3 regions of the Kitasatospora sp. NPDC001664 genome follow, and region 2 is predicted to be linked to each of the others. Evidence: riboswitches for the same ligand, from Rfam matches in the RefSeq annotation. Region 2 holds a riboswitch; each other region holds the start of a gene.
What was found. A riboswitch is a leader RNA that binds a small molecule or an ion and turns the genes downstream of it on or off. The one in region 2 is predicted to bind S-adenosylmethionine.

Region 1 (3,986 bases), on a different contig from region 2:
CACCGTCGAGGCCCACCCCGCGCTGCGCACGCTGGTGCCGGAGCACCTGGCCGGCGCCCTCGCCGACCTCGACTTCCCCGGCTTCGCCACCGAGGCGGACTACCAGGCCTACCTGGACGCCTACGCGCTGCCCGCCTTCCTGGTCGTCGCCGCCCTGCTCGGCCCGGACGGTGACCAGGGCGACTACCGCGCCGCCTGCCGCACCTACCTGGACGCCGCCCAGCGGATCGACTTCGTCGCCGACCTCGCCGAGGACCTGGCCGACGGCCGGCTGACACTCCCCCAGGAGGCCCTGGAGCGGCACGGCGTCACCCGCCCCGACCTCGAACGGGCCGCCGACCTCCCGGCCGTCCGGGCCCTGATCACCGCTCAGCTCGACCACGCCGACCGCACCCTCGCCGAGGGCCGCGCCGTGATCGACCTCGCCCCGCCCGCACACCGTCCGATGGTCCGCTGCATGGTCGGCCTGGACGCGCTCACCTCCCGCGCCGCCCGGGCCGACCTCCCCGCCCTCCTCCGGCGCCCGGCCGGCCCGCCCAAGGGCGCCGCGCTCCGCCTGCTGACACGCGAGTACCTCCGGGCTCGGCGCGTCCGCCGGGCGAACCCCTGACGACTCCTCGGGTCACCCGGCTGCCCGGCTCAGGACTGCCGATCCCAGAGGTCAGGACGGGCCGGGCTCAGGACTGCCGGACGGCCTCGGTGAGGCGTTCGGCGGCGTCCACCACGGCTTGGGCCAGCCGGGCACCGGGGTGGCGGCTGAGCCGCTCGATCGGACCGGACACCGTGACGGCCGCCACCACGCGGTTGGACGGGCCGCGCACCGGCGCCGAGACGGACGCGACCCCGAGCTCGCGCTCCCCGACGGCCTGCGCCCAGCCCCGCCGCCGCACCCCGCTCAGCGCGGTCGCGGTGAAGCTGGCGCCCTGCAGGCCCCGGTGCAGCCGCTCCGGCTCCTCCCAGGCCAGCAGGATCTGGGCTGCGGCCCCGACCCGCATCGGAAGGGTGACCCCGACCGGGACGGTGTCCCGCAGGCCGGAGAGCCGCTCCGCCGCGGCCACGCAGATCCGCATCTCGCCCTGCCGCCGGTAGAGCTGGGCGCTCTCCCCGGTGACGTCGCGCAGGTGCGCGAGCACCGGCCCGGCCGCCGCCAGCAGGCGGTCCTCACCGGCCGCCGCCGACAGTTCGCCGATCCGGGCGCCGAGGGTGAACCGGCCCTCGATGTCGCGGGCGACCAGCCGGTGCTGCTCCAGCGCGACCGCCAGCCGGTGGGCGGTCGGCCGCGCCAGGCCGGTGGCGGCGACCAGCCCGGCCAGGGTGGTCGGGCCGGCCTCCAGGGTGCCGAGGATCGAGGTGACCTTGTCGAGGACGCCGACGCCGCTGATGGTTTCCATGGGTGTACTCCGTCTCAGAACCGCGGACGGCGGGTGGGTCCGCCCGCGGGGGCTCCGTGCGGGGAGCCGGGGGTGGTCAGCGAGGGAAGGCCGCAGAAGTGGGCCGAATGCCTGCGCCGGACACGAAACGGGTACGCGAAAGCGCCGGGGCGGGTAGCGCCCGGGCGAAGGACAGCACAGAGAGCACCGTGTCTCCTCATCTTCCCCGCGCCACTATGGCGACAGGCCGGAGTTGGCACTGCTCCCGCACGGCACGGCGCGTACTTCGGACGCCGGGTCGAACGGGGAGTTGCCGGGGCTTCGTAGGGCCGGTCCCTCCACCCCTCTGGATGATTCGCGAGGAACCATATCAAGTCGTGGCGGCGCCGTGACCAACCTCCCCCCACCTCGTCCGGAACCGCCCCGCCCCGGGCCGAAACCGGCCCGTCGGATGATCCACATTGGTAGCGTCGCCGCGTGACAGACCAACGAGCAGGGCAACCACAGCACACCGACCGGGGACTGACGCGCCGTCAGACGCTCGCCGCGGCCCTCGGCACGGCCGGCGCGGCCTGGCTGCTGCGCGGCACCGTCGGGCCCGACAGCGCGCAGGCCGTCGGCGCCGCCCCCGCCGGTCTCCCCGGAGGGCTGGTCCCGTACCAACGGGTGTTCGAGAACTGGGCCGGGGAGGTCCGCACCGACCCGCTCTGGGTCTGCGAGCCGACCACCCCGGAGCAGGTCGCCGAACTCGCGGACTGGGCCCGCGCCGCCGGCTGGCGGCTGCGCCCCCAGGGCCACCGGCACGGCTGGGCCCCGCTCACCGTCGCGCCCGGCACCCCGTCGACCGCCCGCGTCCTGCTGGTCGACACCACCCGCCACCTCACCGCCGTCACCCTCACCGGGGCGACGGTGGCCGGCGCACCGACCGTGCGGGTGCAGACCGGCGCCGCGATGGAGGACCTGCTGGCCCGCCTCGCCGAGCAGGGCCTCGGCGTCACCGGCTGCCCGGCCCCCGGCGACCTCACCGTCGGCGGCGTGCTCGCGATCGGCGGCCACGGCACCGCCGTCCCGGCGGCCGGTGAGACCGCCCCGGCCGGCCACGGCTACGGCTCGCTCTCCAACCAGGTGGTCTCGCTCACCGCCGTGGTCTGGGACGGGACCGCCGGCCGCTACGCGCTCCGCACCTACGACCGCACCGAGGCCGAGTCCGGCGCCCTGCTGGTCCAGCTCGGCCGGGCCTTCCTCACCGAGGCGGTGCTCCGGGTCGGGCCCGACCGTCCGCTGCGCTGCGTCAGCCGGGTCGACGTCCCGGCCACCGAGCTCTTCGCCGCCCCGGGCACCGCGGGTGCCCGCACCCTCGCCTCCTTCGTCGACCGGGACGGCCGGGCCGAGGCGATCTGGTACGCCTTCACCACCCACCCCTGGCTCAAGACCTGGCGGCTCACCCCCGGGCGGCCGTTCGCCGCCCGCAGCGTCGACGAGCCCTACAACTACCCCTTCTCCGACAACATCCCGAAGCCGGTCGCCGACCTGGCCGGCCAACTGGTCTCCGGTGCGCCGGAACTGGCCCCGGTCTTCGGGCAGCTCCAGTTCCTCATCACCAAGATCGGCCTCACCGGGGACCTCACCGACGTCCTGCTCTCCAGCGGCCTGCTGCGCTCCCTGCTCACCGGCGAGCTCCTCACCCACCTGCTCGCCGACGGCCTGCGCTCCGACCTCTGGGGCCCCTCCCGGGCCCTCCTCCAGTACGTCCGCCCCACCACCCTGCGGGTCACCGCCAACGGCTACGCGGTCCACCTGCGGCGGGCCGACCTCCAGTGGGCGGTCAACGCCTTCACCACCACCTACGAGCGCCTGCTGACGGAGTACCAGCAACGCGGCGAGTACCCCGTCAACGGCGCCGTCGAGATCCGCGTCACCGGCCTGGACGACCCCTCCGCCACCGGCATCCCCGGCGCGCGGCCCGCCCTGCTCTCCCCCCTGCGCCCCGACCCCGCCCACCCCGACCGGGAGACCGCCCTCTGGCTCGACATCCTCACCCTCCCCGGCACCCCCGGCCTGCACCGCTTCTGCCGCGACCTCGAACAGGCCCTGCTCGCCCTCTTCGACGGCACCCGCGCGACCCTCCGGGTCGAATGGTCCAAGGGCTGGGCCTACACCGACACCGCCGCCTGGTCCGACCCCACCCTCCTCACCACCACCATCCCCGCCTCCTTCCCCGACTGGAACGAGGCCGTCACCACCCTCGACCGCCTCGACCCCCACCACGTCTTCGGCAACCCCTTCCTGGACGCCCTCCTGCGGACGGCCTGACCTCAACTGGGAGCTGGTGCTCCGCCCTCACGGACGGAGGACGGATCACCAGCTCCCGGGCCGGACCAGCCGTCAGCGCAGGATACGGATGGCCATGACCGATCCGTCCTGGTTCAGGGAGATCGGTCCTCCCCACCCGGAACCGTCCTGATCATCCGTCCATTCGGAGCGCAGCAGGTGAGCCTGACGGCGGTAGCCCTCCACCCGTCCGGCAACCAGGTCCGTGAAAAGGTCACTGGCGATCCCCGAGAACGCCTCGACCCGCGTGCCGTTCAGCCGGAAGACATGGTCGGTGCCCACGAA
Region 2 (3,986 bases):
ACGGCCGGAATGATCGAGATGCTGGTGCCGTCCTTGATCTCGGTCTCCAGGCCCTCGGCGAAGCGCACGTCGTCGTCGTTCACGTAGACGTTCACGAAGCGGCGCAGCTTGCCGGCGTCGTCCAGCACCCGGGCGGCGATGCCGGGGTGGTTGGCGTCCAGGTCGGCGATCACGGCGGCCAGGGTGGCGCCCTCGGCGGCCACCTCGGCGGCGCCGCCGGTGTAGGTGCGCAGGATGGTCGGGATGCGGACGGTGGCGCTCATGGGGGTACTCCTAAACCGGTGCTGAGGGGGGATCAGGCGGAGGCCAGGCCGGCCGCGCGGAAGGACTCCAGGGTCGGGCGGATGGTGGCGGTCAGACCGGCGTCGGAGACGGCGTCCAGGGTCTTCAGGCCGTCACCGGTGTTGATCGCCACGGTCTCCTTGGCCGGGTCGAGCTGCCCGGTCTCCACCAGCTTCTTCAGCACGCCGATGGTCACGCCGCCCGCGGTCTCGGCGAAGATGCCCTCGGTGCGGGCCAGCAGCTTGATGGCCTCGACCACCTCGGCGTCGGTGACGTCCTCCACCGCACCGCCGGTGCGGCGGGCGATGTCCAGCACGTACGGGCCGTCGGCCGGGTTGCCGATCGCCAGCGACTTGGCGATGGTGTCGGGCTTGACCGGCTTGATCACGTCGCGGCCGGCCTTGAAGGCGGCGGAGACCGGGGAGCAGCCCTCGGCCTGGGCGCCGAAGATCTTGTAGGGCCGGTCCTCGACCAGGCCGAGCTTGATCAGCTCCTGCAGACCCTTGTCGATCTTGGTGAGCTGGGAGCCCGAGGCGATCGGGATGACGATCTGCTCCGGCAGGCGCCAGCCGAGCTGCTCGCAGATCTCGTACGCCAGGGTCTTGGAGCCCTCGCCGTAGTACGGGCGGAGGTTGACGTTGACGAAGCCCCAGCCCTCGCCGGCCGGGTCGCCGATCAGCTCGGAGCAGAAGCGGTTCACGTCGTCGTAGTTGCCCTCGATGCCGACCAGCTCGCCGCCGTAGACACCGGCCATCACGACCTTGCCCTGCTCCAGGTCGTGCGGGATGAACACGCAGGACTTGAAGCCGGCCCGGGCCGCCGCCGCGCCCACCGCACCGGCCAGGTTGCCGGTGGAGGAGCAGGACAGGGTGGTGAAGTTGAACGCGCGCGCCGCCTCGATGGCGCAGGCCACCACGCGGTCCTTGAAGGAGTGGGTCGGGTTGCCCGAGTCGTCCTTGACGTGCAGCTGGGCGGTGAAGCCGAGCTCGCGGCCGAGGTTGTCGGCCTTCACCAGCGGGGTCCAGCCCGGGTTGAGGTTGGGCTTGGAGGCCACGTCGGCCGGGACGGGCAGCAGCGGGGCGTAGCGCCAGATGGAGGCCGGGCCGGCCTCGATCCGCTTGCGCAGCGCCTCGGCGTCCGCGGAGCCGAAGTCGTAGGCGATCTCCAGCGGGCCGAAGCACTCGAGGCAGGCGAAGCTGGGGCCGAGCGGGAACTTGGTGCCGCACTCGCGACAGGACAGCTGGTCGGCGGGCCCGAGGTCGACGGTGGGTGCGGCGGAAACAGCGGTAGCCATGGTGGCGGAGGCCTCTCTCCTCATCTTCCCCGTGACGCGGTCGCGCCACAGGCCGGAATTGGCACCTGTCCCGCCGTGGCCGCAGATGGGCCTGATCGCGCGAGAAGGTTGCCGGGACGTCAACGGGCCGTTCCCTCAGTCCCTCTGGATGAGCTCTGTGAAGTTGTGGTCCTGCTCTCCGGCCGACCCCGACGTGCGAAGGTCTGACCGCAGTACGAAGACTGTATCCGAAGGCGCCGGAGCGGGAACCGGCCGTCCGAGGTACGAGATGCGAAGCGCGAGGAGACGAGACAGTGCCCGACCAGCCTCAGCCGTCCGACCCTGCCGAGGAGTTGCTGCCGGAGGTGTCCGACTGGCTGTGCCGGCGCTCCTGGAGCGCCGGCGACCGGCCGTTGGAGGCACTGCTGGCGGCCAAGCGGGCGGCGGGGCCGGCCGGGACGATCAGCGTGGTGCTGCCGGCCCTGGACGAGGAGTCGACCGTCGGCGGGATCGTCCGGGTGATCCGCCGCGAGCTGATGGAGCGTCTGCCGCTGGTGGACGAGCTGGTGGTGGTGGACTCCGGCTCGGCCGACGGCACGGCCCGGATCGCGGCGGAGGCCGGCGCCCGGGTGGTGCACCGGGACGAGGTGCTGCCCCGGCTGCCGGCGGTGGCGGGCAAGGGCGAGGTGCTCTGGCGCTCGCTGCTGGCCACCTCCGGGGAGATCGTCTGCTTCGTGGACGCGGACCTGCGCGAGTTCGACCCGGCCTTCGTCTCCGGGATCGTCGGGCCGCTGCTGACCGACCCGTCGATCCACCTGGTGAAGGCGATGTACGACCGGCCCCTGGAGACCGACGGGGCCGTCGTCCCGGCCGGCGGCGGGCGGGTCACCGAGCTGGTGGCGCGCCCCCTGCTGAACCTCCACTGGCCCCAACTGGCCGGATTCGTCCAGCCCTTGGGCGGCGAGTACGCGGCCCGCCGGTCCCTGCTGGAGCGGCTGCCCTTCCCCACCGGCTACGGGGTGGAGCTCGGCCTGCTGGTGGACGCGCTGGAGCTGGCCGGGCTGGACGCGCTGGCCCAGGTGGACGTCGGGGTGCGGCACCACCGGCACCAGGACGGCCAGGCCCTCGGGCGGATGGCGGCGACGATCTACCGCACCGCGCTGGAGCGGCTGGACCGGACCGACCGGCTGAAGAGCACGCAGGACCTGGTCCGTCCGCTGCTCACCCAGTTCACCCGGGACCCGGCCAGCCGGGAGTTCACCGCCCACACCCATCCGGTCGGCGCACTGGAGCGGCCGCCGATGGTGACCGTGCCGGAGTACCACCGACGGTGAGCCCCCGTGTGCCGACTGGTTTGCCCCCGGGGGTGCGAGGCAAGGTTGGTGACATGGCCGATCTCGCGACCGAACGTTCGAATCAGACCGGGGCCGCCCCCATCCTGGTGGCCTCCAACCGGGGGCCGGTGTCCTTCACCGCCGAGGACGACGGGTCGCTGACGCTGCGCAGAGGCGGCGGCGGGCTGGTCTCCGGGCTCTCCGCGATCGACGACCCGTCCGCCGTCTGGGTGTGCGCCGCCCTCTCCGAGGCGGACCGCACCGCCGCCCGGCAGGCCCCCGACGGCCGGCTCGACCTGGCCGGGCACCAGGTCGGCGGTCAGGCCGTCCGGATGCTCGACATCGACCCCGGCACATTCGCCCGGGCGTACAACGGGGTGGCCAACTCCACCCTCTGGTTCGTCCACCACCTGCTGTACGAGACCCCGGTGGCACCGGTCTTCGACGACCGCTTCCGCCGCGAGTGGGACTCCTACCGGGCCTACAACACCGCCTTCGCCGAGGCCCTGGCCGCCGAGGCCGCACCGGACGCCGCGGTCCTGGTGCAGGACTACCACCTCTCGCTCGCCCCCGCCCTGCTCCGCGAGCTGCGGCCGGACCTGAGGATCGGTCACTTCTCGCACACCCCGTGGGCCCCGCCCGAGTACTACCGGCTGCTGCCGGACGACGTGGCGGCCGACGTGCTCACCGGCATCCTCGGCGCGGACCGGGCCGGCTTCCTCACCCGGCGCTGGGCGCTGGCCTTCGCGGACTGCTGCGAGGCGGTGCTGGGCGCCGTCGTGGACCGCGCGGCACTCACCGTCACCCACGCCGGGCGGACCACCGCACTGGGGGTGCACGGGCTGGGCGCGGACGCCGACTTCCTCCGCGAGCGGGCCCACCAGCCGGACGTGGACGCCAGGTTGGCCACCCTCCGGGAGGCCGTCGGCGACCGTCGGACCATCGTCCGGGTGGACCGCACCGAGCTCAGCAAGAACATCGTCCGCGGTCTGCTGGCCTACCGGCACCTGCTGCGCACCCGCCCCGAGTGGCAGGACCGGGTGGTGCACGTCGCCTTCGCCTACCCCTCCCGGCACGACCTGCCGGAGTACCGCGAG
Region 3 (3,986 bases), on a different contig from region 2:
CGAGCGGAGGGTGAAGTACATCGCGAACAGGGCCGCGAAGAACATCAGCTCCGAGCTCAGCCAGACGATGGTTCCGACGCTGACGAGGTTCGGCCTGTTGACCGCTCCGTGCGCGTGTCCGGTTTCTGTTGCTGTTGCTGTCGCCACGACGGACATTATGTCGGTCCCTTATTCCGTCTTCACGCCGGGGGGTCCACCTCGGAGTGTCCGGTGCGTGCGGTATGCCCCGATGGCAGCCGACGGGGCGTCGGAGACCCCCTCCACCGGCCCGGTGTCCGTTTTCTGATGGTTCATCGGAAGGTGCCGACACCCGTTCGCCCCGCGTGTTGCTCCGGGCCTCCTGACGGTCCGTCGGCTAGGGGCGCCCGCTCCCTCCGCCGTCCGGGTGGACTCGGCCCACCGGGTGACGGTCCGTCGCCCGAGCGGGTGAGTCCCGGGAGGGCTCGTCCCGGCGAGATCGCGCGAGGGGCTCACCACGGGCGGTGCGCCGGAGTAGCATCCGGAAGTGAACGTGGTCCGGATCACATCCGGGCCCGGTCGAGCCTCCGCGCGCGCACCACCCATATAAGAGGACGAGCACCGGGAGCAGGGCCCATGGCGCACACGACGGACGAGACGCTCACCGTGCTCGTCTACAGCGACGACCGCAACACCCGCGAGCAGGTCACCCTTGCCCTCGGCCGCCGCCCCGCCGCCGACCTCCCCGAGGTCGAGGTGCTGGAGTGCGCGACGGTGCCCGCCGTCCTGCGCGCCCTGGAGAAGGGCGGCATCGACCTCTGCGTCCTCGACGGCGAGGCCGTCCCGGCCGGCGGCCTCGGCGTCGCCCGCCAGATCAAGGACGAGATCTACGGCTGCCCGCCGGTCCTCGTCCTCATCGGCCGCCCGCAGGACTCCTGGCTCGCCGCCTGGTCCCGTGCCGACGCCGCCATCTCCCACCCGGTCGACCCGGTCCCCTTCGCCGAGTCCGCCGCCACCCTACTGCGAGCTCGCGTGGCGAGGCGTACTCCTGCGTAGGTGGTGATGCGTCCGGGGGCGCGGGGAACTGCGCGCCCAGCCACCCACGGTGCCGCACTCCGGATCTGACGGTCTGTCCCGCACGGTTCGGCCGTCTCACAGGGAAGAACAAGACCGCATCAGCGGGCCGCACCTCGCTAGGCTGGCTCCAGTCCACGTCAAGACGGAGAACTGGAGCTAGCCATGGCCCGTACCTGGCCCGACCTGTTGAGCGCACTGCTCGCCGGTGAGAACCTCACCCAGGCCGACGCCGCCTGGGCGATGGACCGGATCATGAGCGGCGAGGCCACCCCCGTCCAGGTGGCGGGCTTCGTGGTGGCGCTCCGCGCCAAGGGCGAGACGGTGGACGAGATCGCCGGCCTGGTCGACTCGATGTACGCCCACGCCGTCCAACTCACCGTCCCCGGACCGGCGGTGGACATCGTCGGCACCGGCGGCGACCGCGCCAAGACGGTCAACATCTCCACCATGTCGGCCATCGTGGCCGCCGCCGCCGGGGCCAAGGTGGTGAAGCACGGCAACCGCGCCGCCTCCTCCGCCAGCGGCGCCACCGACGTGCTGGAGCAGCTCGGCGTCAGCCCGGACGTCCCGCCGCACCGGGTGGCCGAGATCGCCGAGGAGGTCGGCCTGACCTTCTGCCCGGCCCCGGTGTTCCACCCCGCGATGCGGCACGCGGCCCCGGCCCGCCGCGACCTCGGGGTGCCGACCGCCTTCAACATCCTCGGCCCGCTGACCAACCCGGCCCGGGTGACCGCCCACGCGATCGGCTGCTTCGACACCCGCCTCGCCGGGCTGATCGCCGGGGTGCTGGCCCGCCGCGGCGCCAGCGCGCTGGTCTTCCGGGGCGACGACGGCCTGGACGAGCTGACCATCTCCACCACCTCGCACGTCTGGAGGGTGAAGGACGGTCAGGTCACCGAGACCACCTTCGACCCGCGCGAGGTCGGCATCGACCTGGTCGGCATCGAGGCGCTGCGCGGCGGCGACCCGGCCTTCAACGCCGCCGTGGTCCGCCGCCTGCTGGCGGGCGAGCGCGGCCCGGTCCGGGACGCGGTGCTGCTCAACTCGGCCGCCGCGCTGACCGCCCTGGACCTCACCGACGCCCCGCTCCCGGAGCAGCTGAAGGCCGGGATGGCGCGGGCCGCCGAGGCCATCGACTCGGGCGCCGCCGAGACCCTGCTGAAGAACTGGGCCGAGGCCACCACCCGTTCCTGAGCGTCGAGTTGAAGGCCCGGACCACGGTCCGGGCCTTCTTCGTACCCGGATGCGTCCAGATAGTGGAAGCCTGTTTGACCACTCCTCGGAAGCCGCTCTAGAGTTCACGACAGGTCATGAGCGACAGCGACAAGCCCCAGCTTGCTGTCCGGCAACCCTCCGTCCGTGGCGGGGTGCCCTGGGTGAGGACCGGGCACTGCGGCGATCCGTCCGCAGCGCAAGCGCGGACGTCGGCGGCACAGCTGCACCCCGAGGTCCCGGACCTTCAGAGGAGTGCACCCCCATGTCCGTCGCCACCTCCACCTGCGCCCCGCTCCCCGTCCTCGGCCACGACGTCCAGGTGCCGCTGGCCTCCGGCGAGAAGGTCACCTACGCCGCCCTCGACTACGCCGCGAGCTCCCCGGCCCTCCAGCGGGTCTGGGACGACGTCGCCGCCTACGCCCCGTACTACGGCTCGGTGCACCGCGGCGCCGGCTACCTCTCCCAGCTCTCCACCGACCTGTTCGAGCAGAGCCGCCGCACCGTCGAGGAGTTCCTCGACCTGCGCGAGGGCGACCAGGTCGTCTTCACCCGCGCCACCACCGACTCGCTCAACCTGCTGGCCGCCGCCGTCCCGGCCGGCACCGAGGTCTTCGCCTTCGAGACCGAGCACCACGCCTCGCTGCTGCCCTGGGCGCACAACGGCCTCAAGGTCACCTACCTGCGCGCCCCCCGCTCGCACGCCGAGGCGGTCGAGGCCTTCGACCTGGCGCTCGCTCAGAACCCCGCCGAGCACCGCCTGCTCTGCGTCACCGGTGCCTCCAACGTCACCGGCGAGCTCTGGCCGATCGCCGAACTGACCGAGGTGGCCCACCGCCACGGTGCCCGGGTCGTCCTGGACGCCGCCCAGCTGGCCCCGCACCACCGCGTCTCGGTCCGCGAGCTGGACGTCGACTGGATCGCCTTCTCCGGCCACAAGATCTACGCCCCGTTCGGCGCCGGCGTCCTGGCGGGCCGCTCCGACTGGCTGGACGCCGCCGAGCCCTACCTGGCCGGCGGCGGCGCCAGCCGCACCGTCGCCCGCGAGCTCGACGGCTCCGTCGCCGTCGAGTGGCAGACCGGCCCGGCCCGCCACGAGGCCGGCTCCCCGAACGTGATCGGCGCCTACGCCGTCGCCTCCGCCTGCCGGGCGCTCACCGAGGCCGGCTTCGACGCGCTGGAGGCCCGCGAGCAGGAGCTGATCGCCCGTCTGAAGGCCGGTCTGGCCGAGGTCCCCGAGGTCCGGGTGCTCAGCCTGTTCGGCGAGGACGCCGCCCGGGTCGGCGTGCTCTCCTTCGTGGTGCAGGGCTGGAACAGCTCGCACTTCTCCGCCGCGCTCTCCGCCGAGTACGGCATCGGCGTGCGCGACGGTCTGTTCTGTGCGCACCCGCTGGTGCGGACCCTGCTCGGCGGGGAGGAGGCGGCGCCCTCCGAGTGCGGCGCCCCCGAGCCGTCGCTGCCGGGCGAGCGCAGCCTCAACGCCATCCGGGTCTCCTTCGGCGCCGGCACCCCGGACGAGCACCTCGACCGCTTCCTGGCCGCCGTCCGGGCGCTCGTCTCCGACGGGGCGGCCTGGAACTACCGCAACGAGGGCGGCCGCTGCGTCGCCGACTCCCGTCGCAGCTGAGCGGAGCGTCCCGCAGGGGCGCGGGGAACTGCGCGCGGGGGAACGGCAGCACCTGCAACTGGCTGACGTACCCTCAGTTGCAGGTGAGCCGCCTTCCGTACCCGCGCAGTTC

Region 1: another riboswitch for S-adenosylmethionine. It lies ahead of ACWCYY_RS05765 (IclR family transcriptional regulator); the one in region 2 lies ahead of thrC (threonine synthase).
Region 3: another riboswitch for S-adenosylmethionine. It lies ahead of ACWCYY_RS19850 (aminotransferase class V-fold PLP-dependent enzyme); the one in region 2 lies ahead of thrC (threonine synthase).

The regions. Positions count from the first base shown of each region.
Region 1 covers NZ_JBSFGS010000003.1:212,495-216,480, reverse strand. Annotated here, with positions in the region: gene ACWCYY_RS05770 (phytoene/squalene synthase family protein) at 1-610, shown strand, start outside; gene ACWCYY_RS05765 (IclR family transcriptional regulator) at 678-1,391, opposite strand; SAM riboswitch class I at 1,585-1,727, opposite strand; gene ACWCYY_RS05760 (cholesterol oxidase substrate-binding domain-containing protein) at 1,848-3,683, shown strand; gene ACWCYY_RS05755 (hypothetical protein) at 3,756-3,986, opposite strand, start outside.
Region 2 covers NZ_JBSFGS010000014.1:146,657-150,642, forward strand. Annotated here, with positions in the region: gene ACWCYY_RS21260 (ubiquitin-like small modifier protein 1) at 1-263, opposite strand, end outside; gene thrC (threonine synthase) at 296-1,576, opposite strand; SAM riboswitch class I at 1,594-1,731, opposite strand; gene ACWCYY_RS21270 (glucosyl-3-phosphoglycerate synthase) at 1,909-2,889, shown strand; gene ACWCYY_RS21275 (alpha,alpha-trehalose-phosphate synthase (UDP-forming)) at 2,943-3,986, shown strand, end outside.
Region 3 covers NZ_JBSFGS010000013.1:80,054-84,039, reverse strand. Annotated here, with positions in the region: gene ctaE (aa3-type cytochrome oxidase subunit III) at 1-156, opposite strand, end outside; gene ACWCYY_RS19860 (response regulator) at 595-1,014, shown strand; gene trpD (anthranilate phosphoribosyltransferase) at 1,198-2,229, shown strand; SAM riboswitch class IV at 2,342-2,459, shown strand; gene ACWCYY_RS19850 (aminotransferase class V-fold PLP-dependent enzyme) at 2,513-3,874, shown strand.